DNA from 3 places in the Dyella sp. GSA-30 genome. Region 3 is predicted to be linked to each of the others. Evidence: predicted binding sites of a transcription regulator. Region 3 holds the regulator's gene; each other region holds the start of a gene.
The links. Region 3 encodes HrcA, which represses chaperone genes, less so after heat shock. Its sites were predicted from a motif close to TTNGCACTCNNNNNNNNNGAGTGCNAA; they were not measured.
Positions count from the first base shown of each region.

Region 1: the regulator HrcA is predicted to act here: its motif matches at 2,992-3,018, upstream of groES (co-chaperone GroES).
Region 2: the regulator HrcA is predicted to act here: its motif matches at 3,828-3,854, upstream of rpoH (RNA polymerase sigma factor RpoH).

Region 1 covers NZ_AP027042.1:1,536,409-1,543,298, forward strand. Annotated here, with positions in the region: gene QMG46_RS06735 (MocR-like pyridoxine biosynthesis transcription factor PdxR) at 1-1,406, shown strand, start outside; gene QMG46_RS06740 (TlpA family protein disulfide reductase) at 1,561-2,559, shown strand; gene cutA (divalent-cation tolerance protein CutA) at 2,572-2,889, opposite strand; gene groES (co-chaperone GroES) at 3,087-3,380, shown strand; gene groL (chaperonin GroEL) at 3,512-5,158, shown strand; gene QMG46_RS06760 (aldehyde dehydrogenase family protein) at 5,776-6,890, opposite strand, start outside.
Region 2 covers NZ_AP027042.1:266,848-273,737, forward strand. Annotated here, with positions in the region: gene QMG46_RS01210 (efflux RND transporter permease subunit) at 1-412, opposite strand, end outside; gene QMG46_RS01215 (sensor histidine kinase) at 676-2,106, opposite strand; gene QMG46_RS01220 (response regulator transcription factor) at 2,163-2,843, opposite strand; gene rpoH (RNA polymerase sigma factor RpoH) at 2,940-3,797, opposite strand; gene QMG46_RS01230 (alpha/beta fold hydrolase) at 3,993-4,979, opposite strand; gene QMG46_RS01235 (helix-turn-helix domain-containing protein) at 5,114-5,923, shown strand; gene ung (uracil-DNA glycosylase) at 5,920-6,624, opposite strand; gene QMG46_RS01245 (response regulator) at 6,621-6,890, opposite strand, start outside.
Region 3 covers NZ_AP027042.1:4,148,993-4,155,882, reverse strand. Annotated here, with positions in the region: gene QMG46_RS17330 (MASE1 domain-containing sensor histidine kinase) at 192-1,787, opposite strand; gene QMG46_RS17325 (response regulator transcription factor) at 1,853-2,488, shown strand; gene recN (DNA repair protein RecN) at 2,764-4,437, opposite strand; gene hrcA (heat-inducible transcriptional repressor HrcA) at 4,610-5,671, shown strand; gene grpE (nucleotide exchange factor GrpE) at 5,761-6,294, shown strand; gene dnaK (molecular chaperone DnaK) at 6,455-6,890, shown strand, end outside.

The sequences.
Region 1 (6,890 bases), 2.6 Mb from region 3:
TGCCGGCGCCCGGATCGCGCCAGCGCCAGGCGGCGCTGCACACCCAGTTGCGCGCGGCCATTCTGGACGGGCGGCTCAAGCCCGGCCTGCGCCTGCCGGCCACGCGCGAGCTGGCGCAATCGCTGGGCATATCGCGCAATACGGTAGTGGCTGCGTACGACCTGTTGCTCAGCGAGGGCTATGTCGTGGCGCGCCATGGCGCGGGCAATTTCGTGGCCGACATGGCTTCGCGCTCCGCGTCGCGTGCTGCGGCGTTGCCGGACGACCAGCGGCTCGCGTCTTATTGGCGCCAGCCGGTGACCTTGCCGGTGCGGCCGCCGCGCGACGATGGCGATGACTTCCGCGTCGGCACGCCGGACGTGCTGCGTTTTCCCTACGACGAATGGCGGCGCTTGTCGGCGCGGGCGATGCGCGCCCTGTCCAGATCGCGCATCTTGCATGTCGATCCGCAAGGGCAGGCGTCCTTGCGCGAGGCGATCGCGCGGCATGTTTCGTTCGCACGCGCTGTCGCCTGCGAGGCGGCCGATGTACTGGTCACTTGCGGCGCACAACAGGCGTTCAACTTGCTTGCGCGTGTATTGGTGACGCCAGGGCGCACGGTGCTGGCCGTGGAGAACCCCGGCTACCCGCCGTTGCGCGCGGTATTCGAAGCGGCCGGCGCGGAGATCGTGCCGGTACCGGTGGATGAGCAGGGCTTGGTGGTTGCGGCGATTCCGGCTCGCGCGAACATCGTGTACGTCACGCCGTCGCACCAGTTTCCACTCGGCATGCCGTTGTCGCCCGCGCGCCGCACTGCCTTGCTTGCCTTCGCACGAGCGCGTGGCGCGACCATTATCGAAGACGACTACGATGGCGAATTCCGCTACGGCGGTCGCCCGCTCGATGCCTTGCAGACGCTCGACCGCAACGGCAGCGTCTGTTACGTCGGCACCTTTTCCAAGTGTCTGTTCCCGGCACTGCGACTGGGCTATGTGGTGCTGCCGCCTTGGCTGCATGAAGCGATGGCGCATGCCAAGTGGCTCAGCGACGGCCATGGCGATGTGCTGTCGCAGGAGACGCTGGCTGCATTCATTGCCGAGGGGCACCTGGTGCGACATATCCGCAAGATGCGCAAGATTTATGCGGATCGACGCGAACAACTGTTGCTGGCGCTGGACCGTCATGCCGGCGGCCTGCTCGAAGCCATGCCGGTCGATGCGGGTCTGCACATGGCGGCACGCGCGGCGCCCGATATCGACGTGACAGCGTGGACGCGCAGGGCGGCGGCGGAAGGTATTCGCGTTGAGGATCTGGCGAGGTATGGCGTGGGCGATCACGGCTGGCACGGCATGCCGTTGGGCTTTGGCCTGATCGACGCCACGCGCATCGATAGCGCCATTCATCGGGCTGTGGCGTTGTTGCGTTGAAACATGCTCAAAAAATCCGGCCTCAAAAAATCAAGCTCCGAAAAGCCGGCTCCAAAAATCCAAAAGTGGTCCGGTAGTTTTTCCAACAAGTGGCGCTTATCCGGATGGCCGCGTGGCCCGAGCATTCGCGCTAACCCTCCCGCGATGCCTTCCCATGCGTTATTTCCTGACTCTTATCCTGTCGCTGTGTTGCCTGACTACCCATGCCGCCGATAGCGGCCAGCAACGCGCCGAAGCAGCCGGTCAAAGCCTGATCGGTACGCCGGCGCCGCCGGTGGTGCTCAAGACCATCGACGGGCAGACCATCGATCTGGGCAAGCTCTACGGCAAAAAAGCCGTCTATCTGAAATTCTGGGCGACCTGGTGCGTACCCTGCCGCGAACAGATGCCGCATCTGCAACGCACCTATGAAGAAGCCGGACCGGACATGGCAGTGATCGCCATCGATGTCGGTTTCGATGACAGTGTCGAGGAGGTACGCAAGTACCGACAGCAAGTGGGCCTGACCATGCCGATCGTGTTCGATGACGGTTCGCTGGGCGAGGCTTTCCATTTGCGTGTCACGCCGCAACACGTGGTGATCGGTCGTGATGGGCGCATTCTCTATGTCGGCCACGAGGCCAATGCCCGGCTCGACGCCGCCTTGCTTGCTGCCCGAACGTCCACGCCTTTACCTGTGGCGCCGCCGAAGACGGCCACCGTGGCCGAGAAACCTATCGGTATTGGCGATAGCGTGCCCGATACGAGCGTGACCACCCTGGCCGGGAAATCCTTTCCGTTGCGCGATGCCGGCAAGCCTACCGTGCTGGTTTTTCTCTCGCCCTGGTGCGAAAGCTATCTGGCCAAGAGCCGCCCGCAACTGTCGCAAAGCTGCCGCAGCATGCGCGAGCAGGTCGAGGTGCTGGCGCATAAGCGGTCGGACCTGCGCTGGCTGGGCGTGGCGTCCGGCTTGTGGGCGGCCAGGGACGATCTGGCCGAGTACAAGAAAAACTACAAGGTGGAGATCCCGCTGATGCTCGACGCATCCGGCACGCTTTTCCGTAGCTTTCGTGTGATGCACGTGCCGACCGTGCTGCTGGTCGATGCCCAGGGCCGTGTGACCCGACGCATCGAGGCCACCGACGGCGACCTGGCCGCCGCTCTGCCGCGCTGACCTGACTGGCATTCAGCAAGCATTTGCGGCCACCCAGGCCAGATAGGCCTCGTGGGCGCGCTCGACCGGGACGGCGATCAGCTCGGGCAGATCGTAGGGATGCAGTTCCAATAGCCGCGCCCTGAGCGCCTCAAAGCGGTCGGCCGGGGTCTTGATGAGCAGCAGGGTTTCGCTGTCCCTGGTCACTTTGCCCTCCCAGCGGTAGACCGAGGTGACCCCGGGCAGGCAGTTGACGCAGGCGGCCAGGGACTCCCCGACCAACCGCTCAGCCAGCTGCAGAGCGGTTTCCGGGTCGGGGCAGGTGCAGTAGCAAAGCAGGATCGGGCGCATCCCGTCAGCCTAGCCGGCCTTGAAAGGGCCAGCCAGCTTCCCCATTAGAAGTGCAGGTTCGAGGGACGCGACCTCTTGCGAGGGGCTTCTGCATCGTTAGAATTGGCACTCACCGACGGCGAGTGCTAACAATGCGGTCCCCCGCATCGCGCCCCGTCCCGACTTTTCCCAACCCAATCCATTAGCTGGAGCCATCCATGAGCAAACTGCGTCCGCTGCACGATCGCGTCATCGTCAAGCGCCTGGAAGAGGAGCGTGTCTCCGCCGGCGGCATCGTCATCCCCGACAGCGCCACCGAAAAGCCGACCCGCGGCAAGGTCATCGCTGCCGGTACCGGTCGCATCCTGGAAGACGGCAATGTCCGTCCGATGTCGCTGAAGGAAGGCGACGTGGTGCTGTTCGGCAAGTACGCCGGCCAGGAAATCAAGATCGACGGCGAAGAGCTGGTCTTCCTGAAGGAAGACGACGTTGTTGCGGTGATCGAGGGCTGAGTTCCGTTGGGAGCTGCGGCTTGCCGAGCGCGAACTTAAGAGCGCGCACGCCAGTCGCCTTTGGCTCCTTCTGGTACCGCCTTTGGAACGACAGAACCATTCCTATTCAAAATTTTTGAGGCAAAAATTTTATGGCAGCTAAAGAAGTACGCTTCGGCGAAGACGTCCGCGCGCGCATGCTCAAGGGTGTCAACACCCTGGCCAACGCGGTCAAGGTCACCCTGGGTCCGAAGGGCCGCAACGTCGTGCTCGAGAAGAGCTTCGGCGCACCGACGGTGACCAAGGACGGCGTGTCCGTCGCCAAGGAAATCGAACTGGCCGACAAGTACGAGAACATCGGCGCGCAGATCGTCAAGGAAGCCGCTTCCAAGACGTCCGACGTGGCCGGTGACGGCACCACGACCGCGACCGTGCTGGCGCAGGCGTTCATCCAGGAAGGCCTGAAGGCTGTGGCCGCCGGCATGAACCCGATGGATCTCAAGCGCGGTATCGACCAGGCGGTGACCGCCGCCGTCGCCGAGCTGAAGAAGCTCTCCAACCCGACCGCCGACGACAAGGCGATCGCCCAGGTCGGCACCATCTCGGCCAACTCCGACGCCAACGTCGGCGACATCATCGCCACCGCGATGAAGAAGGTCGGCAAGGAAGGCGTGATTACGGTCGAGGAAGGTTCGGGCCTCGAGAACGAACTCGACGTCGTCGAAGGCATGCAGTTCGACCGCGGCTACCTGTCGCCGTACTTCATCAACAACCAGCAGAGCCAGCAGGTCGAGCTGGACGACCCCTTCATCCTGATCCACGACAAGAAGGTGTCGAACGTTCGCGAACTGCTGCCGGTGCTCGAAGCCGTCGCCAAGGCCGGCAAGCCGCTGCTGATCGTCGCCGAGGAAGTCGAGGGCGAAGCCCTGGCGACCCTCGTCGTCAACACCATCCGCGGTATCGTCAAGGTCGCCGCCGTCAAGGCGCCGGGCTTCGGCGATCGTCGCAAGGCCATCCTGGAAGACATCGCCATCCTGACCAACGGCCAGGTGATCTCCGAGGAAGTCGGCCTGCAGCTTGAGAAGGCCACGATCAACGATCTGGGCCGCGCCAAGCGCGTCGTCATCACCAAGGAAAACACCACCATCATCGACGGTGCCGGCGAAGCCGAGCGCATCCAGTCGCGCATCGGCCAGATCAAGGCGCAGATCGAAGAGACCTCTTCGGACTACGACCGCGAGAAGCTGCAGGAGCGCGTGGCCAAGCTGGCTGGCGGCGTGGCCGTCATCAAGGTGGGCGCGGCAACCGAAGTCGAAATGAAGGAAAAGAAGGCTCGCGTCGAAGACGCCCTGCACGCTACCCGCGCTGCAGTGGAAGAAGGCGTGGTGCCGGGCGGTGGCGTGGCGCTGATCCGCTCGCTCAAGTCGCTCGATGGCCTGAAGGGCGCCAACGCCGATCAGGATCTGGGCATCGCCATCACCCGTCGCGCACTGGAAGCTCCGCTGCGCGCGATCGTGTCGAACGCCGGCGAAGAGCCGTCGGTCGTGCTGAACAAGGTGAAGGAAGGCAACGGTAACTTCGGTTACAACGCTGCCACGGGCGAGTTCGGCGACATGATCGCCTTCGGCATCCTGGACCCGACCAAGGTCACCCGTTCGGCTCTGCAGTTCGCGGCTTCGGTCGCCGGTTCGATCATCACGACCGAAGCGGCCGTGACCGAAGTGCCGAAGAAGGACGAAGGTCATTCGCACGGTGCGCCGGGCGGTGGCATGGGCGGCATGGGTGGTATGGACTTCTAAGTCCTGCGCTTGTGTTGCAGTTGTTTGGAGAAAACCCCGCCTTGTGCGGGGTTTTCTTTTGGATGGCTATTGCTGCACTAGTCAAGCGAGAACGGATGCTTTGGGCGGTTTTCCGCAGCCTCTCCAACTTCGTCATTCCGGCGTAGGCCGGAACCCAGTGGCGTCAGTGTTTGGCTCTTGCCTGTGTGTTCGGGCGACCTGGCCGCTTACGCAGCGGGCGTTTCACTCGCCTGCCGGCGAGCGAGTCACTTTTTCTTTGCTGGCCCACGCTTGCGCGTAGCGCATGCGAACGGCGAAGCCGGCCCGGAGGGCGGAGGACCTTTAGGTCCGGAGTAAAGCAAAAGTAACCAAAAAGAAATGGCCTTTAGAGCCAAGGCTCTGAGCAGCATTGAGAGATAAAACCGTTCGGACCGTCTACTCGAACCGAGTGGGGACGCTTCTGGCGCTTCTGAGGTGCGCCGAATTTGTGCGCGAGGCGTCGTGGCGGAGAGGACTTAAGGCGTTCCCCCTCGCCCTCGCCTACCCCTCTCGTCATTCCGGCGAAGGCCGGAATCTACTCTTCAGTGTTTCCATTCGAGAAATCCTGACTGACAAACGAAGGCCAATCACCTCACTCCTCACTCTCCAACGACTGCCTTCGCCTCAAGAAACGACTCCAGTCCGAACACGCCACCTTCGCGACCAAGCCCCGATGCCTTGTACCCACCAAATGGCGCACGCGGTTCATGCTGGAGACTATTGATCTTCACCCCGCCAACAAGCAGCCGCGAAGCGACGGCGTGTGCGCGTTCGCTGTTCGTCGAGAATACATACGCCTGCAACCCATACGGCGAATCGTTGGCGATCTCAATGGCTTCCTCGTCGTCGCGATAGGTGATGATGCTGAGTACAGGCCCAAAAATTTCTTCTTGAGCGATCGTCATATCGTTGCTTACGCCGGCAAAGACGGTCGGTCGAACGAAGTAGCCACGCTCGATGCCCTCCGGTCGGCCTTCGCCGCCCGCAATCAATGTGGCACCTTCGTCGTTGCCGATGCGGATGTATCGCTGCACGCGCTCGTATTGCGCGGCGCTGATCATTGGGCCGATCGTTGTCTGCGGATCGCGTGGGTTGCCGACCTTGATGCCGGCGATGGCCTGTTGAGTCAAAGCAATCACTTCATCCAGTCGCGAAGCCGGAACAAGAATGCGCGTTCCCGCCACGCAAGCCTGCCCACTGTTTTGCAGCCCGGCCTGGATGGCCAGCGGTACGGCATGGGGAAAATCGGCGTCGTCGAGAATGATCGACGGCGATTTGCCGGTCAGCGCCAGGCTGACACGCTTCATGCTGTTGACGGCGGCGCGTGCGATCGCCTTGCCGGTCTGTGTTGAACCGGTGAAGGAAATCTTGGCGACACCCGGGTGCGTGCTGAGTGTCGTGCCTACCGGGTCGCCCCGGCCGATCACGATATTGACGATGCCGGGCGGAAGGTCGGCAGCGTGGACTGCTTCGGCAACCACCTGTGCCTGGATCGCACCCAGCTCGCTGGGCTTGATCACCACTGCGCAGCCGGCGGCGATAGCGTAGGCGAGCTTGCTGCAGATCGAGCCGGCGACGCTGTTCCACGGCGTGATCAGTGCCGACACGCCGACGGATTCCATCGTCACACTGGCTGCGCCCATCTGCCGAGTCAATGGATACGCCGCCAGCGTTTCGGCGGCATGGCCGAAGCAGGCCGCAGCGTATTCGCTGG
Region 2 (6,890 bases), 1.6 Mb from region 3:
CGGTCGAGGCGTTGTAGTTCAGGATCAACGGCGGCGTACTGCCGGCCGGCAGCTGCTTGAGCAGGGTCTGCGCAACCGCGGTTACCTGCGCGTTGGCGGTGCGGATATCCACCGCCGGCTGGAAGAAGATCTTGATTACGCCAAAGCCGTTGATCGACTGGGCTTCGATATGCTCCACGTCGTTCACCGTGGTGGTGAGCACGCGTTCGAAGGGCGAAGTGATACGCCCGGCCATCTGGTCGGGCGGAAGGCCGGTGTACTGCCACACCACGCTGATCACCGGGATCTTGATATCCGGGAAGATATCCGTGGGTGTCCTCAACGCCGACAACGGGCCGATGATGAGGATCAACAGGGCGAGAACGACGAACGTATACGGTCGCGTTAGAGCGATCCGGACAAGACTGAACATGCCTGGGGATTCCGAGCGCTGATGATGCGTCGCCGCAAATTTTCGCACGGGAGCGTGCCCGGCAGCATGGCCTGACGGATGAAGATTATTTCATCTTGCAATTAAAAAGGCCCGAAAACACTGGGCCTTGAGGGGGTGTAAAGGCTGCTTTGAAAAGTACTCAAGGGTGCTCTCTCAAGGACACCTGAGTTTTTGTAGGAGCGACTTCAGTCGCGACCCACGGTTACGTCACGGCTAGTCGCGACTGATGTCGCTCCTACAGGTTAGGCAGTGGCCGGCGCAGGCAAGGCCGACGTTGCCGCCACCTTCGGCCGAACCAGTTGCCCCGGTTCCGGCGAGTAGCAATACAGCGTGATCCGCGCACCGGTTTCGCCGTCGCCGATCTCAAGCGCAAAGCCATGCAACCGCACGATCGCGCTGACGATGCTCAACCCCAGGCCCGAGCCCGGCGTGGTGCGGCTGTTGTCGCCGCGATAAAAACGCCGAGTCACGGCATCGCGTTCGTCAGCGGGAATACCTGGACCGCTGTCGAGGATATCGATCCGCGGCCCCAGCTTGTCCATCTGCGCGCGCAGACGAATATGTCCACCTGACGGCGTGAACTTGATGGCGTTGCCGACCAGATTGGCCAGCGCTTCAAATAGCAGATGCGCATCGGCGCGGATCGGCGTCAGCGTCTGGACGTCCAAAACAAAAGGCTGGCCGCGGTCTTCCGCCACTGGCGCGTAGAACTCGTGCACTTGATTGAGCACATCGGCAAGATCGACTTCGGCAAAGCAGGCGCAACGATTGCGGTCCTCCAGTTCCGACACGCGCAACAATGCCCGGAACCGCCCGAGCAACTCGTCGACATCGGTGACGCATGCATCGAGCAGCGTTACCTGCGGCTGATCGGACAACTGTTGCTGTGCGCGATACAGCCGCGCGCGCAAGCGCGTCAGCGGCGTGCGCAGGTCATGCGCGATGTTGTCGCACACGCCTTTGACTTCGTTCATCAGACGCTCGATTTCGTCGAGCATGGTGTTGACGATGCCCGCCAGCAGATCGAGTTCGTCGCCGCGACGACTCACCGGTAGACGCTTGGTGAGATCGCCTTCGCGAATCGGGTCGGTTGCCTGCTGCAAGACACGAATGCGTCTGGCCGGGCCGCGACGCAACAGGAAACCGCCGAGCAGGCCGGGGATGATCGTGAGCGAGACGCCCCATAGCAGCGCACGCCACACGATCGCGCCCAGCCCGTCCAGCGTACTGGTGTCCTTGGCAATCACCAGCACGCGCCCATCCGGCAAGCGTGACGCGACAGCGCGTGCGCGCACTTCGCCGTCGGCGTGAAATGGCCGTGGCACGCCGCCCGCCAGCAGACGCGGCTGGCCATCGGCGATGATCCCGGCGGGCAAGTGGCGGATATTGCCTGCAAGCACGCGGCCGGAGGCATCGAACAATCCGACCGACATCACGCCATGAGGATCGATCAGGCCGGCGGCATCCACGGTTGCGGGCAGGCGTTCCGAATCGGTGGTCGCCAGGTAGCCCATGCGCTGCACGATGATCTGGTCGATCACGTTGTTGAGGTAGCGGGTGGTCTCCCATTGGATCACACCCACCAGAATCAGGCCCCACGCGGCAAACAGCGCCCCGTAGACGAGAATCAGGCGCGAGGTGGCCGAGCGCCAGGCATTGGGATGAGCGTTCATGGTGATCCGACCCGGCGCAGCCGCTGCGCCCTCAGGAATATAAGGAAATCATACAGCTACCGCGTTGGCGCCAGCATATAACCGGTGCCGCGCACCGTGCGGATCAGGTGCGGCTGGCCGGCGCTGTCGATCTTGCGCCGCAGCCGGCCGATATGGACATCGATGACATTGGTGCCGGGATCGAAATGAAACCCCCATACGGCCTCGAAAATCATCGTACGGGTGACTACCTGACCGGAGTTGCGCATCAGAAACTCCAGCAGGCGAAATTCGGTCGGCAGCAGATTCAACAACTGGCCGTTGCGGTGCGCCACATGCCGCACCAGATCCAGCTCGAGATCGGCCACGCGCAGGCGGTTGCCGCCTTCGGCACTCTGGCGCCGACGCAGCAGTACTTCGGCACGCGCGGACATCTCGTCGGGCGCGAACGGCTTGGTCAGGTAGTCGTCGCCGCCGGCACGCAGGCCGCGCACGCGTTCGTCCACATCGCTCAACGCGCTGATCATCAACACCGGCGTATCGACCTGGGCGCGGCGCAATGCCGCCACCACATCGATGCCATCCATCCCGGGCAACATGCGGTCCAGAGTGATCAGGTCGTAGTTGCCTTCGAGTGCGCGATCCAACCCATGGCGGCCATCGGCCACCCAGTCGGCCACCATGCCGTGCACGCTCAACTCCGCCACGATTTCGCGAGCGGTGACTTCGTCGTCTTCGATGACCAGGACTTGAGGCATGAGTTAAGGAGTCCGGCCGCCGCGCGGCCCATGAACGATCAAACGCAAACGGCCCCCGTAAGGAGGCCGTCCATCTAAAGCGCGAAGCAATTCATCTTACGCAGCAAACAACCCGCGCATTTTCTTCATCGCGTTCGCCTCGACCTGACGGATACGCTCGGCAGAAACACCGTACTCGTCGGCCAGATCCTGCAACGTCGCCTTATCGTCGTTCAACCAACGACGCTGGATGATGTCGCGCGAACGCTGATCGAGCTTTTGCAGCGCCTCGGACAGCGTTTCCAGCTGATTGTCAGCGTGGTCGGCGTCGGAGACGTTGTCGTACGGGTCGGCGCCATCGTCGATCAGGAATGCTTCCGGTGCCGGCTTGGCATCGTCGTCCGCATCGGCCGGCGCTTCGAAACCGATATCACGGCCGGACAGACGCGATTCCATCTCGCGGACAGTCGCCTCGGGCACGCCAAGATCCTTGGCGACCACGCGCACTTCCTCAGCATTCATCCAACCCAGGCGCTTCTTGCTCTTGCGCAGGTTGAAGAACAGCTTGCGCTGCGCCTTGGTCGTAGCGACCTTGACGATGCGCCAGTTGCGCAAGATGAACTCGTGCATTTCGGCGCGAATCCAGTGCACGGCAAAGCTGACCAGACGCACGCCCTGGTCCGGGTCGAAGCGCTTGACCGCCTTCATCAGGCCGATATTGCCTTCCTGGATCAGGTCGGACAGCTGCAAACCATAACCGTTGTAACCGCGGGCGACGTGCACCACGAAACGCAGGTGCGACATCACCAGCTTCTTGGCGGAGTCGAGGTCGTTGTCATCGTTGAATCGACGCGACAACGCCTGCTCCTCGTCCTGGCTGAGCACCGGGATACGGTGGACCGCCGAGATATACGCATCCAAGCTGCCGACTACACTGGGTACCGGCAGAGAGGCGGTCGCCAAAGCTTGTGACATGAGGAACCTCCAGAAAACTTGGGGAACAACTTAGCACTCTGTTGCTATGAGTGCTAACGGGTCGAAATGGTTCAATCCCACCTCGATCTCGCTTTACTATACCGAATCGTACAGGAATGCCCCTGACTTGTCCAGTGGCACCCTGCAACGCAACAACGACCTTCGCGATATTAAAAATCTCTTAAAATCAATTCCTTAGCGGACACCCCAGAGCTTTTTTGCCTCTTCGGCAATGAGTTCCGGGTATTCCTCAGGGAAGAACAGCTTCGCGCCCTTTACCTTTCGTACGCCATGGGACAGAGGTAACACCTGGTCGAGGTAATCCGGACTCTTGGGGGAAAAGATCGTGTCGCCGGTTCCCCAGACGATCCTCACGGGACGGCGGAACTGACGCAGTGAGGCTTCGATGCCGGCCAGCGGATTGGGGAACAGACCCAGCGCGTAGGCATTGGTCAGCGCCATGCGTTCGGGGGTGGCGACCAGCGGACGCATATACATGTCGATGGCGTCATCCGTCGGATGACCCGGGAAGGTGTAGCAGGCGCCACCCAAGCCGGTGGGAGCATGGACCAGCGAATGATCGTCGACCTGCTTGACGAAGAAATCCCTGGCGAAGGTCCCCTTGCGCGCCGCCTCGATGACCGGCATGACACCCGGTGGTGGGCTGTCGTTCTCAACGTCGCAATTGGTCAGCAGCACGCTGCGAACGCGGTCGGCGTGGCGCACCATGAACAGCTGCGCCACCGCACCGCCGCTATCGTTGGCGACCAGATCCACCGTGCCGACGCCTAGCGCGTCCAGAAACTCGATAAGCATGTCCACCTGGCTCGCCGGGGTCACCGACTTGCCCTGCGTCACCTCGGTATAGCCCAGGCCCATGGAGTCGGGCGCCAGACAGCGCCGATGGGCAGCCAGCCGCGGCAGCACGCCACGCCATTGATAGCTGTTGAGCGGAAACCCGTGCAGGAACAGAGCCACCGGCCCGCTCCCCTGCTCCACATAGGCGGTACGGCCAAACGAGGTGGCAACGAACCGGCGCATCCGGGTGTAATCCGCCACGCCCAGATCGCCTACCTTCCCGTCCCTGACCGTACCAGCCTGCGCCAGCCGACCCAGCCCGCCCGCTAAGGCGCTTGCCGCCAACACGCCGCCCGTCAATTGAAGAAATGCTCTGCGATGCATGTTCGAACCTCGCCGATGAAGTGAGGCGCATCTTTCGTCGGCGCGGAACACCCCCGCAATGACCTGCAAGGTCATGGGCGCGCGCAGGCCGGCCGACCTATGATCCGCTTCGGATCATCCAGGGAACCGCCCGTATGTCGTCCACCCACGTCACGCCCGTTGGATCGTTGCTGCGCGAATGGCGCACGACCCGGCGCATGAGCCAGCTCGATCTCGCGCTGACAGCGGAGATCTCGGCCCGACATCTCAGTTGCCTGGAAACGGGCAAGGCGCAGCCCAGCCGCGAGATGGTCATCCGGCTCGCCGACACGCTCGGCGTGCCGTTGCGCGAACGCAACACCTGGCTGGTTGCCGCCGGCTACGCGCCGTTCTATCCCGAGCGTCAACTGGCCGCGCCGGAGCTCGCCCAGGTGCGCCACGCGATCGAGTGCATCCTCGAACAACAGGAACCCTACCCGGCCTTCGTGCTCAATCGTCACTGGGAGGTGCTGATGGCCAACGGCGCCGCCGCACGCATCAACCGCTTCGTCATGCGCGGACGCGAAAGCAGCCACACCAACATGCTGCGGCAGATCTTCGATCCGAACGACTTCCGTCAGGTGATCGTCAACTGGGAAGAGATTGCCAGCGAACTGCTGCGCCATCTGCATAACGAAGTGGCCTCGTCGCCTTCGGATCAGCAAGCGCGCGCGTTGCTGGACGAGATACTGGCCTATCCGGATGTGCCCGTGTCCTGGCGACAACTATCGACAGAGAAAATCCCCTCACCGCTGATGACCACGGTTCTGCAACGCGACGATCAACGGCTGAGCTTCTTCTCGACCATCACCACGTTCGGTACGCCACGCGACGTGACGCTCGACGATCTGCATATCGAGTCGTGCTTTCCCGTCGATGAAGAAACGGCGGCGTTCTGTCAGATGTTGAAGCGCAAGGATCCTTAGACCGTCAACTCGCTGCGCATGGGCAACGACCAGTCGATCGGCGCCTGCCCATGTTCGGTCAGATACTGATTGGCGGCGGAGAAATGACCGCAGCCGAGAAACCCGCGATGCGCGGACAGCGGCGAGGGATGCACCGATTTCAGGACACGATGCTTGCGCGTGTCGATCAGCTGACCCTTCTTCTGCGCATACGATCCCCACAGCATGAACACGATGTCCTCGCGTTCGCGATTAAGTGCGTCGATCGCGGCATCGGTAAAACCTTCCCAGCCCTTGCCTTGATGCGCATTGGCCATGCCACGCTCCACCGTCAACACGGCGTTGAGCAGCAGCACGCCACGATCCGCCCAAGGCGTCAGGCAACCGTGATCGGGCGATGCGATGCCCAGATCACGCTGGATCTCCTTGAAGATGTTCTGCAACGACGGCGGCGTCTGCACGCCGGGGCGTACCGAGAAACACAGACCATGCGCCTGATTCGGGCCGTGATAGGGATCCTGCCCAAGAATCACCACGCGCACCGCATCGAACGGCGTGTGATCGAAGGCCGCGAAAATATCCGGCCCGGGCGGATAGATCACCTTGCCGGCCTGCTTCTCGGCGCGCAGAAATGCGGAGAGCGCCTGCATCTCGGGACGCTCGAGATAATCGCCGATGCGCGCCTTCCACGAAGGCTCCAGCTTCACCCGTTCGTTGCTCATGCGGTAGCGCTGCGCTCACGCAAATGGCGGGCAACGCGCAACTGGAACAGCAACTTGGTAATCAACAATTTTTCCTCGATCGGTTTCTCGACCAGATCGTTGGCGCCCGCTCTCAGCAGGGCCGCCTGATTGGCCGGGTTTTCGTCGCCTGTCATCACCAGCACCGGCAACGAGCCTTTGCTGTAACCGTAATCGCGACGTATGCGATCGAGCAAGTCGCCGCCGGTCAGCTCGCCTTTAAGGCTGACGTCGGTCAGCACGATATC
Region 3 (6,890 bases):
ACTGCATGGCGAGTTGCTCGCGGCGGTACATCCATCGGTAACGGCGGAATGGCATCCTGCCATTCTTCATGCCCACCGTCCCCACGGTTGGCATGGCACACCATCTTGCGATGGTGGCTCCCCCACATCGATGGGAGAATCCTAACGAAGCCTTCACAAGAGCGGTATTGGAAAATTTCCTAGTTATAGATTTACAGCCGGTGGCTGTCGGAAGGCGAGTTGTTGCTGCGCAGCAGGATGCGAAGGTGCACGCCCTGTGACTCAGGTCGCAGACGGAATAGCCCGCCTAGTGATGTGACTCGGTCGCGCATGCCTTGCAGGCCGCGTCCGCCACGCGGCATGCGACTTGGCAGGCCCACGCCATCGTCTCGAATATCCAGTAGCGCCAGCGCCGTCCCCTGACGCTCACCGATGCGCAGGCGCAGCTGAAAATGCCCCGCCTGGGCGTGTTTCACCGCGTTAGTAGCGCTTTCCTGCACCAGGCGATAAATCGCCGTGCGGGTGTCTTCGTCCAGCAGCCGCGGATCGCCGTGCAACTCGGTGGCGTAGGTGATGCCGGCCGTGGTCAACAGATCTCGGATCGGGCCTTCGTCCAGCGCGCGCAACAAGCCGAATTCGTCGAGCACGGCAGGGCGCAGGTCATCGAGCAGGCGATGCAATGCACGGCGCATATGGCCGAGGATCATATTGATCGAATTACCGACGTCTTCCATGCCGACTTGCGCAAGGCGCGATTGCGCGAGCTTCAGGTGGGTCTGGATCGCGGTGAGGTTCTGGCCGAGTTCGTCATGCAGTTCGGCAGCCATATGACGTCGCTGGTTTTCTTCCGCCTGCAGGTTGCCGCGTGCGGCGTCGCGCAGCTGGCGGGCGAGGTGATCGAGCCGGCGATTGACCGCGGCCAGATAGACGTTCTGTTCGGCCACGCGTTCGCTGCTGCGTCGTAATGCATCGGTGGCCGAGCCGAGCATCAATGCGCCGGTGCCGGCCACCGCCAGGAAAAGCTGCGCGGAGGCATTGGACGTGCCATGTCCCGCGAGGCGGTCCACGATCGTCATGCCCAGGCTGGAAATCAGCATCGCCATGCTCGCACCGCGCCAGCCGTGGCGAAACGCAAAGAACAGCACCGGTGCCAGCGACAGCACGCGGGCGAACTGCGGTTGCGGTGGCGCGTGGGCGGACAGCACCAGCAGGATCGCCATGGCCGGCAGCATCACCAGCAAGCCGTCCATGGTCAGCCGCGCGGTAGCGCGGCGACTCAAGTGCGCGCGGGCCAGCATGATCATCAGCGGCACCACCAGCAGGATGCCGACGTAGTTGCCGAGCAGGTCCTGTCCCAGCGCCTGCATCAGCATGTCCGACGATGGCGCAGCATGGACCATCGCCAGCAGCGCGCCGTCCGCTGCGGTGGTGGTAGCGACCGTGAAAGCTGCCGACAACAGCAGGCGCGAGACGTCTTCGGGGTCGCGCAGGCTGGCGTGCAGGTTGGCGCGACGCATCAGCCACATGCAGATGGCCACGATAAACGGCTCCGGCAGCTCGCCGACTAGGAAGCCATACCAGCCCATCGGCATGTGGGTGGCTTCGGTGATGATGCCGGTCGCCGCCAGCTCGGCGACGAGCAGCCAGGGCCAGTAACGCATCGGGGTCAGCAGCAGGGCGCCGAAACGCAAGCCGTACGGCAGCATCCAGTACGGTTGCTCGGTAGGCCATAGAAAGGCCCACAACACGAAATAGCACAGGCCAAGCAGCAGGCCGGCGCCGGGGAAGGATAGGGATTTGGATGCCATGGGGCGCGATGTTACATGTCGGGCAGGGGCGTGCGAGGCCGACGCGGCGTGCTATACATTGCCGTATGTACAGCATCGTTCTGGTCGACGACCACGCCATTGTCCGGGAAGGTTTCAAACGGCTCATCGAGATGGAGCCGGATCTCGAGGTCGTGGCCGAATGCCGGAGCGCCGACGATGCCGTCGAAGCGGTGGGGCAGAAACGCCCGGACCTGGTGGCCCTGGATTTGTCTTTGCCCGATGGCAGCGGCCTGCCCCTGATCGAGCACCTGCTTAGCGTCGCCCACGATACGCGTATCGTGGTGTTGAGCATGCACGACGGCGAGCCCTACGTTTCCGAAGCGCTACGCCGCGGCGCGAGTGGTTACGTGACCAAGGGGGTGGCGCCGGAAGAACTGGTAGCCGGCCTGCGCGCAGTGATGCAGGGCGAGACCTTCCTGAGTTCCGACCTGCGCCAGCGCCGCGCTGATCGTCCTTCCGAAGCGCTCGACCCGATCAATCGCCTGACCGCGCGCGAGCGCGAAGTGTTTCTGTTGCTGGCGGCCGGACGTGCGCCCAAGCAGGTGGCGGCGGAATTGGGGATCGGGCAGAAGACGATCTATATCCATCGCGCCAGCTTGATGGGGAAGCTTGGTGCGGGGTCGGAACTGGATCTTTATCGGATGGCGAGCGAGCGGGGATTGTTGCCGCGGCGCAATTGACTGACGGGAACTTCAAATAACCTCAGTTTTGATTTCTCGTCATCCCGGCGTAGGCCGGGACCCAGTGGCGTCAGTTTCCAGTTTTTGCGATAAAACTGAGCTTTCCCGGCTCTCGCGACAACCGATCACAAGGCCACTGGGTTCCGGCCTACGCCGGAATGACGAGTAGGAGGGGCCCTGATTTGGGGCTGTGTGAAGAAGCAGCTTCTGAGGTCCGAAAAACCTGTCCTATTCGCCGGGGCGACGATGGAAACTAAGGTTTTTCGAGAATCCCGTTAGGCCGTCTGCGCCCGCTCCAACATCTGCTTGGCATGCGCCCGCGTTTCCTTGGTGATCTCCACACCACCCAACATGCGCGCCAGCTCATCACGGCGTCCACCAGCGTCGAGCTTGTCGATGCGCGTCTGCGTGCTCTCGCCGTCGCTGTGCTTGGACACACGCAGATGCGCGTGGCCCTGCGCGGCGACCTGCGGCAGATGGGTGACGCACAGCACCTGGCGCTGACCGCCCAGGGCGCGCAGTTTCTGGCCGACCACCTCGGCCACGGCGCCGCCGATGCCGGTATCGACCTCGTCGAAAACCATGCTGCCTACGGTGTCCTTGCCCAGCGTCGCCACTTCGATGGCCAGGCTGATACGGGCCAGCTCACCGCCGGAGGCGACCTTGCGTAGCGCGCGCGGGGGCTGGCCCGGGTTGGCGCTGACCAGCAGCTCGCAGCGCTCCTGGCCCTGTGCGTCGGGCTCGCCATTTCCGGTGGACTCCAGCTCCACCACCAGGCGGCCGCCGGCCATGCCCAGCTCGCCCATCAGCACGCTGACTTCCTGGCCGAGCCGGGTCGCGGCATCGGTGCGCGCCTGGCTCAATGTGCCGGCGGCCTTGAGGTAGTCGCGCTGGTGCTTCTCCCGCTGGCGATCGAGCTGCTCCAGCGCTTCGCCCGCGCCTTCGAGCTGGGCCAGCTCCTCGCCAAGTGACGCCGCCTTCTCGTGCAGCTCGGCCACCGGCAGGCGATGCCGCCGGGAAAGCTCATGCAGACGGGTGAGATGCGTGTCCACCTCGTTGTAGCGCTCGGGATCGAGGTCGACATCCAGCGCATAGCGGCCCAGACCATCGGCAGCTTCGCTCAGTTCGATGCTGGCGTTATCGAGCAGCTCCAGCAGCGGTTGAAGTTTGTCGTCCAGCGCGGCGAGCTTGATCAGCTCAGCCTGCGCACGGGCCAGCCCACGGCGTAGCGACAGCTCGCTGTCGCCGTCGAGCATCTCGCTGACGCCGGATGCGCCTTCGGCCAGACGGCCGGCGTTGGCCAGGCGCTTGTGACTGGCTTCCAGTTCGGCCATTTCGCTGGCGGGCAAGGCCCATTTTTCCAGTTCGCCCACTTCGTGCCGCAGCAACTCGATGCGCTGATCGCGATCGTCGCCGCCGCTCAACGACTGGATGCGCGCCTGCACGGCGCGCCATTGTTGGGCAGCCTCACGGACCTGGGCAAGCAGCTCATCGTGGCCGGCGTAGGCATCGAGCAGCGCGAGCTGATGGCTGCGCGACAGCAGCGCCTGGTGCTCGTGCTGGCCATGGATTTCCACCAGCATCGAGGCCAGCTCGCTGAGCTGGCTGGCATTGGCTGGGCGGCCGTTGATCCAGGCGCGCGAGCTGCCCTCGGCGCGGATTACGCGGCGCAACTGGCAGGTGCCTTCTTCGTCCAGCTCCTCTTGTGCCAGCCAGGCGCGTGCGTCGGGAAGCTCGGCCAGGTCGAACTCGGCGGCCAGCTCGGCGCGATCGCTGCCGGCACGCACCATGCCGCTATCGGCGCGGCTGCCCGCGAGCAGCATCAAGGCGTCCACCAGCAGCGACTTGCCGGCGCCGGTCTCCCCGCTGACCACGGTCAGGCCCGGCCCGAAGGCGATCTCGGCTTCTTCGACAACCGCAAAATGGCGAACATAGAGGGAGGTGAGCATGGCGCGCTGTATCAGTGAGTCGGTGGATTGTACGGATTGATGGATGGGGCGGTAAGCAGGTCGTCCAGGGTGACCCGGCCTGGGTCGGCCAGGAGGTCGAAGCCTGACTTCCTTGCATTCTTCCCCCGCACACCTTATTTCTTCTCTGTCTCACGGATTGCCACAGCAGCGCATGCCCCAACTCTTCGGCCATGAATTAGATGCCCGCGCCCGCAGCTTGCTGCGCACGCTGATTGCGCAGTATCTGGTCGATGGCGAGCCGGTGGGCTCGCGCACGCTATCGCGCTCCTCGGGCCTGGATGTCAGCCCGGCCACCATCCGCAACATCATGGCCGACCTGGAAGAAGCCGGCCTGGTGGTGTCGCCGCACACCTCGGCCGGTCGCGTGCCGACGCCCCGCGGGCTGCGGTTGTTCGTCGACAGCCTGATCGAGTTGCAGCCGCTGCCGCGCGAGGATATGGCGCGCCTGCGCCGCGAACTGCCGCCGGGCCCGACGACCACGCGCGATCTGCTCGGTAATGTGTCCACGCTGCTGTCGGCGATGACCCAGTTTGCCGGTGTAGTCACCGTGCCGCGCCAGGCCGATTTCCCGCTGCGCCATATCGACTTCGTGCCCTTACCCGACAACCAGGTGCTGGTGATCCTGGTGTTCTCCGATAACCAGGTGCAGAACCGTATCGTGCGCCTGGCCAAGCAGCTTGATGCGCGGGAGTTGGAGCAGGCGGCCAATTATCTCAATACCCATTTCGCCGGCTTGCGCGTGGACGATATCCGCACGCATCTGCTGCGCGAGCTCAAAGAGGCCAGCAGCGAGCTCAACCGTCTGTTGTCCAGCACGGTGGAACTGGCCGCCGCCTCGTTTGCGCCACATAGCGAAGGCGATGACGTGCTGGTCAGTGGCCAGACCAATCTGATGTCCTATTCGGAGTTGGCCAATCTCGATCGCCTGCGCGAGCTTTTCGAGGCCTTTCAGAAGAAGAACGAGCTGCTTCAACTGATGGAAGTGTGCGCCAGGGCGCCGGGTGTCCGGCTGTTTATCGGCGAGGAATCGGGCTTTACGGCGCTGGACGGCTGCAGCGTCGTTACCGCCAGTTATGGGGCGCAAGGGCGTGTGCTTGGGGCGGTCGGTGTGATCGGTCCGACCCGAATGGCGTACGAAAGGGTCATCCCTGTGGTACAAGCCACGGCCGGGCTGCTCAGCGATGCCTTGAATCGGGCGGCAACGGCCTCATAAAGCCGTTTGGGAGGCGGGATTCACCCGCATTAAGTTTACTGGTCGGTATGCAAAATCATGCCGGCCCTGGATGAGGCTTGGAGTTTTTCATGCAGAACAACGATTCGCAGGCGCCGGAAAATACGCCGGAAGCCACCGCGGCGAGTGAAGCCATGCAGGCCGATCTCGACGCACTGAAGCAGCGTGTCGCTGAATTGGAAGCAGGCAATGCGGAGTTGCGCGATGGCGTATTGCGCGAGCGTGCGGAGCTGGAAAATCAGCGCCGTCGTTTGCAGCGCGATCTGGATCAGGCGCGCCGCTTTGCCAACGAAAAATTGCTCAACGAGCTGCTGCCGATCTACGACGGTCTGGAGCGCGGCTTGGCGGTGGAAAGCGGCGATATCGCTACCGTTCGCGAAGGCATCAATCTCACCCTGAAGGAACTGCTGCGCATTGCGCAGAACAACGGTCTGGTGCCGGTCGATCCGCTCGGCCAGCCGCTGGATCCGGAGCGCCATCACGCGGTGAGCATGGTCGAAGCGCCTGGGCAGGCGCCGGGTACCGTGGTGAGTGTGTTGCAGAAAGGCTATGTGCTGAACGATCGCTTGTTGCGCCCGGCGCTGGTCGCCGTCGCCAAGGATTGATCGAGCACACACGGCGCGGCCGGCACCTGAATCACCGGTGACGGTAGCGACGAACCCGGGGTTCGGAAATCTTGACGCGATTGAATCGCCAAGGCCGAGCCCCACTTAGAAACCAGTCGCGGCCGCGGGGGCCGCTTAGAAATTTTTGGAGTCAGAGCACATGGGCAAGATCATTGGTATCGATCTGGGCACGACCAATTCCTGCGTATCCGTCATGGATGGCAGCACCACCCGGGTCATCGAGAATTCGGAAGGCGATCGCACGACGCCGTCCATCGTCGCCTTTACCAAGGACGGCGAAGTCCTGGTGGGTGCGCCGGCCAAGCGCCAGGGCGTGACCAACCCGAAGAACACCTTCTACGCGGTGAAGCGCCTGATCGGCCGCAAGTTCACCGACGCGGAAGTACAGAAAGACCTGCATATCGTGCCGTACGGCATCGTCGCGCATGAGAACGGCGACGCCTGGGTGCAGACTGCCGACGGCAAGAAGATGGCGCCGCAGGAAATCTCCGCCAAGGTGCTGGCGAAGATGAAGAAGACTGCCGAAGACTATCTCGGCGAGACGGTGACCGAAGCGGTCATCACCGTGCCGGCCT